Noviherbaspirillum saxi: one gene and its partners. The protein of the gene in region 1 interacts with the protein of each later gene in a pairwise test. Links are inferred from orthologs where the notes say so. Each region holds a gene or a part of one and is shown in the gene's direction. Other genes may lie near its edges.

What was found.
Region 2: the proteins of rlmB (region 1) and D3871_RS08060 interact in binary tests that used the Escherichia coli proteins (3 or more experiments, as listed by UniProt). The link is inferred for Noviherbaspirillum saxi from one-to-one orthologs.
Region 3: the proteins of rlmB (region 1) and tsaE interact in binary tests that used the Escherichia coli proteins (3 or more experiments, as listed by UniProt). The link is inferred for Noviherbaspirillum saxi from one-to-one orthologs.

The regions. Positions count from the first base shown.
Region 1 is NZ_QYUO01000001.1:2,036,074-2,038,925, reverse strand. What follows is about bases 6-2,811. They hold rlmB (23S rRNA (guanosine(2251)-2'-O)-methyltransferase RlmB), read left to right. Parts: upstream 6-939; coding sequence 940-1,683; downstream 1,684-2,811. Other genes in these bases: D3871_RS09455 (YceH family protein), read left to right, coding at 2,507-2,811; cysE (serine O-acetyltransferase), read left to right, coding at 1,744-2,496; rnr (ribonuclease R), read left to right, coding at 6-938. In the rest of the region: more of rnr, read left to right, coding at 1-5; more of D3871_RS09455, read left to right, coding at 2,812-2,852. UniProt on the Escherichia coli protein: Specifically methylates the ribose of guanosine 2251 in 23S rRNA.
Region 2 is NZ_QYUO01000001.1:1,707,747-1,710,703, reverse strand. What follows is about bases 40-2,950. They hold D3871_RS08060 (NAD(P)H-hydrate dehydratase), read left to right. Parts: upstream 40-682; coding sequence 683-2,218; downstream 2,219-2,950. Other genes in these bases: D3871_RS08055 (DMT family transporter), read left to right, coding at 2,193-2,950; D3871_RS08065 (NAD(P)/FAD-dependent oxidoreductase), read left to right, coding at 40-593. In the rest of the region: more of D3871_RS08065, read left to right, coding at 1-39; more of D3871_RS08055, read left to right, coding at 2,951-2,957. UniProt on the Escherichia coli protein: Bifunctional enzyme that catalyzes the epimerization of the S- and R-forms of NAD(P)HX and the dehydration of the S-form of NAD(P)HX at the expense of ADP, which is converted to AMP.
Region 3 is NZ_QYUO01000001.1:2,843,260-2,846,050, forward strand. What follows is about bases 40-2,784. They hold tsaE (tRNA (adenosine(37)-N6)-threonylcarbamoyltransferase complex ATPase subunit type 1 TsaE), read left to right. Parts: upstream 40-1,041; coding sequence 1,042-1,527; downstream 1,528-2,784. Other genes in these bases: queG (tRNA epoxyqueuosine(34) reductase QueG), read right to left, coding at 40-959; D3871_RS13415 (N-acetylmuramoyl-L-alanine amidase), read left to right, coding at 1,491-2,784. Outside these bases: more of queG, read right to left, coding at 1-39; more of D3871_RS13415, read left to right, coding at 2,785-2,791. UniProt on the Escherichia coli protein: Required for the formation of a threonylcarbamoyl group on adenosine at position 37 (t(6)A37) in tRNAs that read codons beginning with adenine.

The DNA.
Region 1 (2,852 bases):
GTGGCGGCGATGCCCCTGCCGCATCAGATTACGCTGAACTGATTCCCAAGATCAAGCTGCGGCCCGATGCGGTATTGCTGCAAACCATGCTGCTGCGCTCGATGCAGCAGGCGGTGTACAGTCCTGACAATATCGGCCATTTCGGTCTCGCGTATGAAGCCTATGCGCACTTCACCAGTCCGATCCGACGCTATCCCGATCTGCTGACGCATCGTGCGATCAAGGCCATCCTGCAGGGAAAGCGTTATGAACCCAAGGGCATCGAAACCAGCGAGTTGAACACCATGCTCTCGCCAGCGGCACGCCGGATGGCTGCCGAGGACAAGGCTAACGGCAAGAAAAGGAAAGAGGGCGATCTCGCGGTCTGGGAAGCGCTCGGCATTCATTGCTCGGCCAATGAACGGCGGGCCGACGAGGCCTCGCGCGATGTCGAAGCTTGGCTAAAATGTTACTTTGTGCGTGACAAACTCGGCGAAGAATTTACCGGCACGATTTCCGGCGTTGCGCCGTTCGGCATTTTCGTTCAGCTTGATGCATTGTTTATCGAAGGCCTGGTGCATGTCACCGAACTCGGTGCAGACTATTTTCAGTACGATGAAGTGCGCCATGAGTTGCGCGGCGAGCGTACCGGCATTCGCTACCAGTTGACCGATCGCGTCACCGTGCAAGTCAGCCGGGTCGATCTCGACGCCCGCAAAATCGACCTACGCCTGGTCAACCAAACCGATATCCACACCACCCTCAAGAACGAGGCGCGCCGTGCGGACGCCGAACAGGGGCGGGAGAAAAAGGCCAAGGCTAAGCCCGCTGCCAAGAAGACCAAACCTGCCGAAGCAGGCAAGAGCCGCACATCGCGTTCGGCCGGCACGGCCAGCAAGACGGGCAAGACGACACGAGCCTCCAAGGCAAGCGCTAAAACCGGCAAGAGGAAAAGATAAGATGAAAAGTAAAATGATATTCGGTTTCCATGCCGTTACAGCACGTATGCGCCATGATGCGTCGTCGATTGAAGAGATCTATGTCGACGCGACTCGCCATGATCGTCGCATGCAGGAACTGCTGCGTGCTGCGGAAGCCGCCAAGGTACGTATCATCCACGCCGACGATCAGCGCCTCGACGGCATGGTCGGCACTCGGCGACATCAAGGTGTCGTGGCGAAGGCTGGCGAACTCTCTCTGGCAAGAAATCTCGATGAACTTCTCGATGCGATAGAAGGCCCGCCACTGCTGCTGATTCTGGACGGCGTGACCGATCCGCATAATCTCGGCGCATGTCTGCGCGTGGCCGATGGCGCCGGCGCGCACGCGGTGATCGCTCCTAAGGACCGTGCGGTCGGATTGAATGCCACGGCCGCCAAGGTTGCCAGCGGCGCGGCCGACACCGTTCCCTATATCACCGTGACCAACCTCGCGCGCACCATGCGGGAACTCAAGGAGCGCGAAATCTGGTTGATCGGCACCACCGACGATGCCGAAAAAGGTTTGTATGAAGGCGATTTCTCCGGACCGACGGCCCTGGTCATGGGCTCCGAAGGGGAAGGCATGCGTCGTCTCACCCGTGAAAACTGCGATATTCTTGTCAGTATTCCGATGCATGGCGCAGTCGAAAGTCTCAACGTATCGGTGGCGTCGGGCGTCTGCCTGTATGAAGCGCGGCGCCAGCGTATTGCCGCAACGCGCTAGCGGCGATGGGGCACGATTATCGCGCTTCCATTTCGATTTTCAAATACGATCCACGCTTCCATGTTTAGCCGTATCCGTGAAGACATCGCCAGCATCATTGAACGCGATCCTGCCGCTCGCACCCGTTGGGAAGTGCTGACCTGCTACCCGGGACTGCATGCCATCATCATGCATCGCTGGGCGCACTGGTGCTGGCTGCATGGATTCAAATGGCTGGGACGCTTCATTTCGCACATTGCACGATGGCTCACGGCCATCGAGATTCATCCCGGCGCCACGGTGGGGCGACGCGTCTTCATCGACCATGGTTTCGGCGTAGTGATCGGTGAAACCGCCGAGGTCGGCGACGACTGCACGATCTACCAGGGCGTGACCCTTGGAGGCACTTCGCTCAGCAAGGGAGCGAAGCGCCATCCGACACTTGAGTGCGGCGTCATCATTGGCGCGGGTGCCAAGGTGCTTGGCGGATTCACGGTTGGCGAGGGCGCCAAGGTAGGATCGAACGCCGTTGTGGTCAAGGAAGTACCGGCAGGAGCCACCGCTGTCGGCAATCCGGCCCATATCGTGCAGAAAGACGTTGGCAAGCAGCGCGAGGAAGCGACCGCGCGTGTATTTGCCGCTTACGGCGTCACCCTCAATAGCGGTGACGACCCTTTGGCTACCGCATTGCATAAACTCATTGACCATGCGGGTGCACAGGAACAGCAGATGCAGAAAATTCTTGCAGCACTCAATAATGCCGGTGTCAGCTGTGAAGTGCTGGCGGATGCCGCACGCCTCAACCCCGAGCAGCTGAACAAGCTGGTCGACTGAAAGAATCGGTATGACTGAAATGAATGAAAATGCCGCAGCGGGCAAGCAGGGCGTGGATGTGCTCGATCCATTCGAAGTTCGAGTGCTTGCAGTGCTCGCAGAAAAAGAGGCGCTGACTCCGGATAACTATCCGATGTCGCTCAATGCACTGACCAACGGCTGCAACCAGTTGTCCAGCCGCGATCCGGTAATGTCGATTTCCGAAGAAACAGTCCAGGACATCCTCGATCGCCTGGTGCAAAAAAAGCTGGTTGCAGAAGTCCGGCAAGCGGGCGCCCGCGTGACAAAGTACGAGCACCGGATGCGAATGAAATGGTCGCTCGAACAGGAAAAGCTTGCGGTGCTTACTATCCTCA
Region 2 (2,957 bases), 330 kb from region 1 along the record:
GCTGCGTGGTGCAGGCATGCAGCAGCGACGGTACTGAAATCGAATTGAGCACGGATCTTCTGGTCAATTGTGCGGGCTTATGGGCGCCCCGGCTTGCGCACCGCATCAAAGGCCTCGACCAGGGCATTACCCCGACCGCATGGTTTGCCAAGGGGAACTATTATTCGCTGGCCGGAAAAGCGCCTTTTACCCATCTGATCTATCCGGTGCCGGAACCTGGCGGACTGGGCGTCCATTTGACGCTGGACCTTGGGGGTCAGGTGCGCTTCGGGCCGGATGTGGAATGGCTAAGCGATCAGGATGGCGGCATCGATTACCGCGTCGATCCCCGGCGGGCGGACAAGTTTTATCGTGAGATCCGGAGTTACTGGCCAGACCTTCCCGAGGCCGCACTGCAACCCGCGTATTCCGGAGTAAGACCGAAAATCAGCGGGCCGGATTCGCCGACTGCCGACTTTCTGTTTGCGACGCATGGCAGCCCGCATTACCTGGGCTTGTACGGCATCGAATCACCAGGCCTTACCGCATCGCTTTCTATTGCAAAGCATATAATGACCGTTGCCGGCGACGTGAACCGTGCCTTGCCGGAGTAAGCCTGTCCGCTTTCTTATCCATTCGACCAGCTCGCATGACAGAACATTTGCCTAGTACTCGCATTCCCAACGGAACCGGCAATTCCTTCATGCATGATCCAACGGCGCTCTACACCGTTGACGAAGTGCGTAACATCGAGCGCGATACGATGTCCGCGCTGCCGCCTGGCACGCTCATGCAACGCGCCGCCAAAGCGGCCACGACGCTGGCACTTAGCCTGCTTCAGCTGCAGCCTGCCGCGGCCAAGGTATTGCTTGTCGCCGGTCCGGGCAATAACGGCGGCGATGCGCTCGTGATGGCGTGCCTGCTTGCCGATGCCGGCTTGCATCCGACCGTCATGGTATGCGCCGATCCTTCCAGGCAGCCGGAGGATGCGCAGCGTGCGCTGGAACGCGCGCAGGCAGTGGGCATAAGGTTGATTGCGCCTAATGCCGATGCTATCCGCCACCCAGTCGATTGGGACCTTGTGGTTGATGGACTATTCGGAATTGGTCTGGCACGGCCGATCACGGATTCCTTGCGTACGCTGGTGGAAGCCATCAACGCCTTGCCCTGCCCGGTGCTTGCGCTCGATGTTCCCAGCGGCCTCGATGCCGATACCGGGACCGTAGTGGGCGGCGCGGACGGCATTGCGATAGTGGCGACACATACCCTGACTTTTATCGGCAACAAGGCCGGTCTGCATACCAGCGAAGGCCGCGATCATGCCGGCGAAGTACGTGTCGCCGGCCTTGATATCGATCTCATGCCGTTCGGCCCATCGACTGCGCGTCTTGGCGGCATTCACCTGTTTTCCACGAACCTTAGGAAGCGTCGTCACAGCTCGCATAAGGGAAGCTATGGTGACGTGACCGTGATCGGAGGCGGTCGCGGCATGGCGGGCGCCCCTGTCCTGTCGTCGCATGCTGCGGCAAAGTGCGGCGCAGGCCGGGTGTTCACTGCGTTTGTCGATCAGACTCCGGCCTATGATTTCCTGCAACCCGAACTGATGTGCCGCCACGTCGTGGAAATCGAAACCTTCACCGGCGTGCTTGTGGTGGGGCCCGGCCTCGGCACATCGCAGCAAGCAAAGGAAGTGCTGGAAAAGGCGCTGCTCAGCGACTGTCCTCTTGTGCTGGATGCGGATGCGCTGAACCTGCTTTCTGTCGACGAGACCTTGCAGCAAGCGCTAAGAAAGCGCAGCGCGCCATCCATGTTGACACCGCACCCGCTGGAGGCGGCGCGCTTGCTGCAGACCGATACGCGCAGCGTCCAGGCAGACCGGATGAACTCAGCTCGCCGATTGGCCCAGCAGACCAATGCGGTGGTTGTGCTGAAAGGTTCGGGTAGCATCGTGGCGCGCGCTGACGGGGCGCTGGTCATCAATCCAACCGGGAACCCGGCGCTGGCCACGGCCGGCAGCGGAGACGTATTGGCCGGCATCTGCGGAGCGCTTCTGGCCCAGACGTTTCCCTGCTGGGAAGCGGCGCTTGCTGCAGTCTGGGTCCACGGCGCGGCCGCCGATGCGCTCGTGCGCGATGGCGTCGGACCGATTGGACTGACGGCGAGCGAATTGATTCCTGCCGCTCGGCGCATTCTCAATCAATTGACGGAGCAGCATGCACAACGCCACGTCCCGCGCTAACCTATGGCTTGGCATTGCCTGCCTGGTCGCTGGCCAGTGGACTCTTACGCTGCTCGATACCGCCGGAAAACTGCTGACTCAGGCCGGCTACCATGTAGTGATGATTGCATGGATGCGCTACACGATTAATACCGTCTTCATGGCGGCCACCCTTGCGCCGCTGTACTACCGAAAAACCGGACGCAGTATCCTGGCAACCCAACGCCCCGGCCTACAGATATTTCGCGCCGCGATGCTGCTTTTTTCAACCATCGTGTTCTTCTCGGTACTGAAGATCGTGCCGCTTTCCGAAGGCACCGCAATGAATTTCTGCGCGCCGCTGATCGTGCTGGCGGTATCGCCATGGCTGCTCAAGGAAAAGAGCTATCCGTCGCGCTGGGTTGCCGTCGGCATCGGCTTTATCGGCATGCTGATCGTGATGCGTCCGGGCGGAGGGATCGTGCCGGCAGGTGTACTGCTTGGCGCCGCATCCGCCATCATCTTCGCCGGCGTATCGGTACTGACCCGCAAGACCAACCAGACCGACCATCCATTAGTGACGTTATTCTACGGAGGCTTGGTCGGCATGATTGCCAGCACGCTGATCGTTCCATTTTTCTGGTCATCCCATATGCCGACCACACGCGAATGGCTGATCCTTGCGTCGACCGGCATCACCAGCACGGTCGGACATTATTTCGTCAACAGCGCCTACAAGCATGCGGAAGCCTCGCTGCTGACGCCGTTCTTCTATCTGCAG
Region 3 (2,791 bases), 810 kb from region 1 along the record:
CCGACCGCCAGATTCCTGAGCCATCGTTCATGCCCGACGCGCCGGATCGGGCTGCCTTCCAGTCTGCGGTTGAATTCGTCTTCGTCCCATGCAAACAGTTCGACCAGCGTCGCGGCGTCCAGGCCGTTGCGCACGTCGAAGTCAGGCAGGCTCGAGCGCTGGGCAAACTTGTTCCAGGGGCAGACCAGCTGGCATTCATCGCAGCCGTAGACCCGATTGCCGATCAAGGGCCGCAATTCGACCGGAATACTGCCTTTGAGCTCGATGGTCAGATAGGAAATGCAACGCCGCGCATCCAGCCGGTAGGGGCCGAGAATGGCCTGGGTCGGACAGATATCGATGCAGGCGCTGCACTGGCCGCAATGCGAGCCGACCGGTGCATCGACCGGCAACGGCAGGTCGGTATAGACCTCGCCGAGGAAAAACATCGACCCGGCCTCGCGGTTGAGCAGCAGCGTATGCTTGCCGCGCCAGCCGATGCCGGCTTTTTCGGCCAGCGCCACTTCCATCACCGGGGCCGAATCGGTAAAGACGCGGTAGCCGAAATCGCCGACTTCGCCGCGAATCCGCTCCGCCAGCTGTTGCAGCCGCGCGCGCAAAACCTTGTGGTAGTCGCGGCCGCGGGCGTACAGCGAAATCGCCGCATTGGCCGCCTGGCCGGCATGGCGTTCCTCGCGTTCGCGCCATTCGGTATCGGTATCGCGCGGCAGATAATTCATCCGCGCGGTAATGACGCGCAGGGTACCGGGCACCAGTTCGGCCGGCCGCGCGCGCTTCATTCCATGCGCTGCCATATAATCCATGTCGCCGTGATGCCCGGCATCCAGCCACGCCTGCAATCCCGCTTCCTGTTGCGAGAGGTCGACGTCGGCGATGCCGATATCCGCAAACCCAAGCTCGCGACCCCATGCCTTGATGGAGAGCGCAAGCATGGACAATTTATCATCGGGAACAGTCATCACACGGCAGGTTTTCGAAGGGCGGCACGGTTGCAAGCGCCGTCGAGAAATAAAAGTCACACTAAAACAGCCATTTTACGAGATGCGGCATTTCCACACTCATTTGCATGACGAATCCGGCACCGCGGCGTTGGGCACGGCGTTCGCCCGCGCGCTGGCGCCCGGCCTGACCATTTACCTGCATGGCGACCTGGGCGCGGGCAAGACCGCGTTTACCCGGGCGCTGTTGCATGCGGCCGGACACGCCGGCCACGTCAAAAGCCCAACCTATACCCTGGCCGAACCGTACAAGGTGGTCGTCGGCGGTCAGCCGGTCGAAGTCATCCATTTCGATTTATATCGCCTCGCCAGTCCGGAAGAATTTCTGGAGGCCGGGTTTCGGGAATATTTCAACGACAAGTCGATCTGCATCATTGAATGGCCGGAAAAAGCGGAAAGGGTGTTGCCCAAGCCAGACATAAACATGCATTTGAGCATTATCGGCGAAGGGCGTGATATAGAATGTCAAGCCTTGTCCGACCAAGGTTTTCAATGTCTCGATCGCCTGAAATTTGCGCCAAACCTGTGACTTACGCCACGAAGTCGCGACGGCGCCGCACAGTTCTCAAAGCCGGCGGCACCCTTCTCCTCTCCGTCTTTACACCTTTGCCCTCGCATGCCGCGCAGATTCTGGCGGTACGCGTCTGGCCGGCCGAGGACTACACGCGCGTGACGCTGGAGAACGACACCAACCTGAAGACCAGCCATTTCATCGTCAAGGATCCGGAACGGCTGGTGGTCGATATCGAAGGACTGGAACTCAATCCGACGCTCAAGCAGCTGGTCGCCAAGATCCAGTCGAACGATCCTTACATCAAGCAGGTGCGCGTCGGCCAGAACCGTCCGAACGTGGTGCGGCTGGTATTCGACCTGAAGGAAGAAATCAATCCACAGGTGTTTACGCTGGCCCCGATCGGCGACTACAAGCACCGTCTGATCTTCGACCTGTACCCGATCAATCCGGCAGACCCGATCGCTGCCCTGATCAACAAAGGCGAGTGGACCAGCGAGCGTTCGCCGGCAACCGACCCAGTGCCGCCGCTGGCGGAAGCCAAGCCGGACGCCAAGCCCGACGTCAAACCCGAGATCAGGCCCGGCACCGATGCGCAGCCGGCAAAACCGGAGCCGAAAGCGGACCCCGACAGGCCATCCACCCTGACCCGCATGATCACGATTGCGCTCGATCCCGGCCACGGCGGGGAAGATCCGGGTGCAGTGGGACGCGGCGGCAGTCGCGAAAAGGATGTTGTACTGGCAATCGCCAAGCGTCTCAAGACCAAGATCGAGGGTCAGCCGAACATGCGTGTGATGCTCACGCGCGACGGCGACTTCTTCGTGCCGCTCCATGTCCGGGTGCAAAAAGCGCGCAAGGTGCAGGCCGACCTGTTCGTCTCCATCCATGCCGACGCCTGGGTGGAAACCACGGCTCGCGGCTCATCGGTGTTCGTGCTGTCGGAAAAAGGCGCATCGTCGACTGCCGCGCGCTGGCTTGCGAACAAAGAAAACGCGGCCGACCTGATCGGCGGCGTCAACATCAAGACCCACGACCGCCAGTTGGCCAGCGTGCTGCTCGACCTGTCGACTACCGCGCAGATCAGTGACAGCCTCAAGCTGGGCAAGGCGGTGCTGAGTGAAATCGGCGGGATCAACCGGCTGCACAAGCCGGCGGTCGAACAAGCAGGCTTCGCGGTGCTGAAAGCGCCCGACATCCCCAGCATCCTGATCGAAACCGCCTTCATCTCCAATCCGGAAGAAGAAGCGAAGCTGAGCGACGATGCGTATCAGGACCAGAT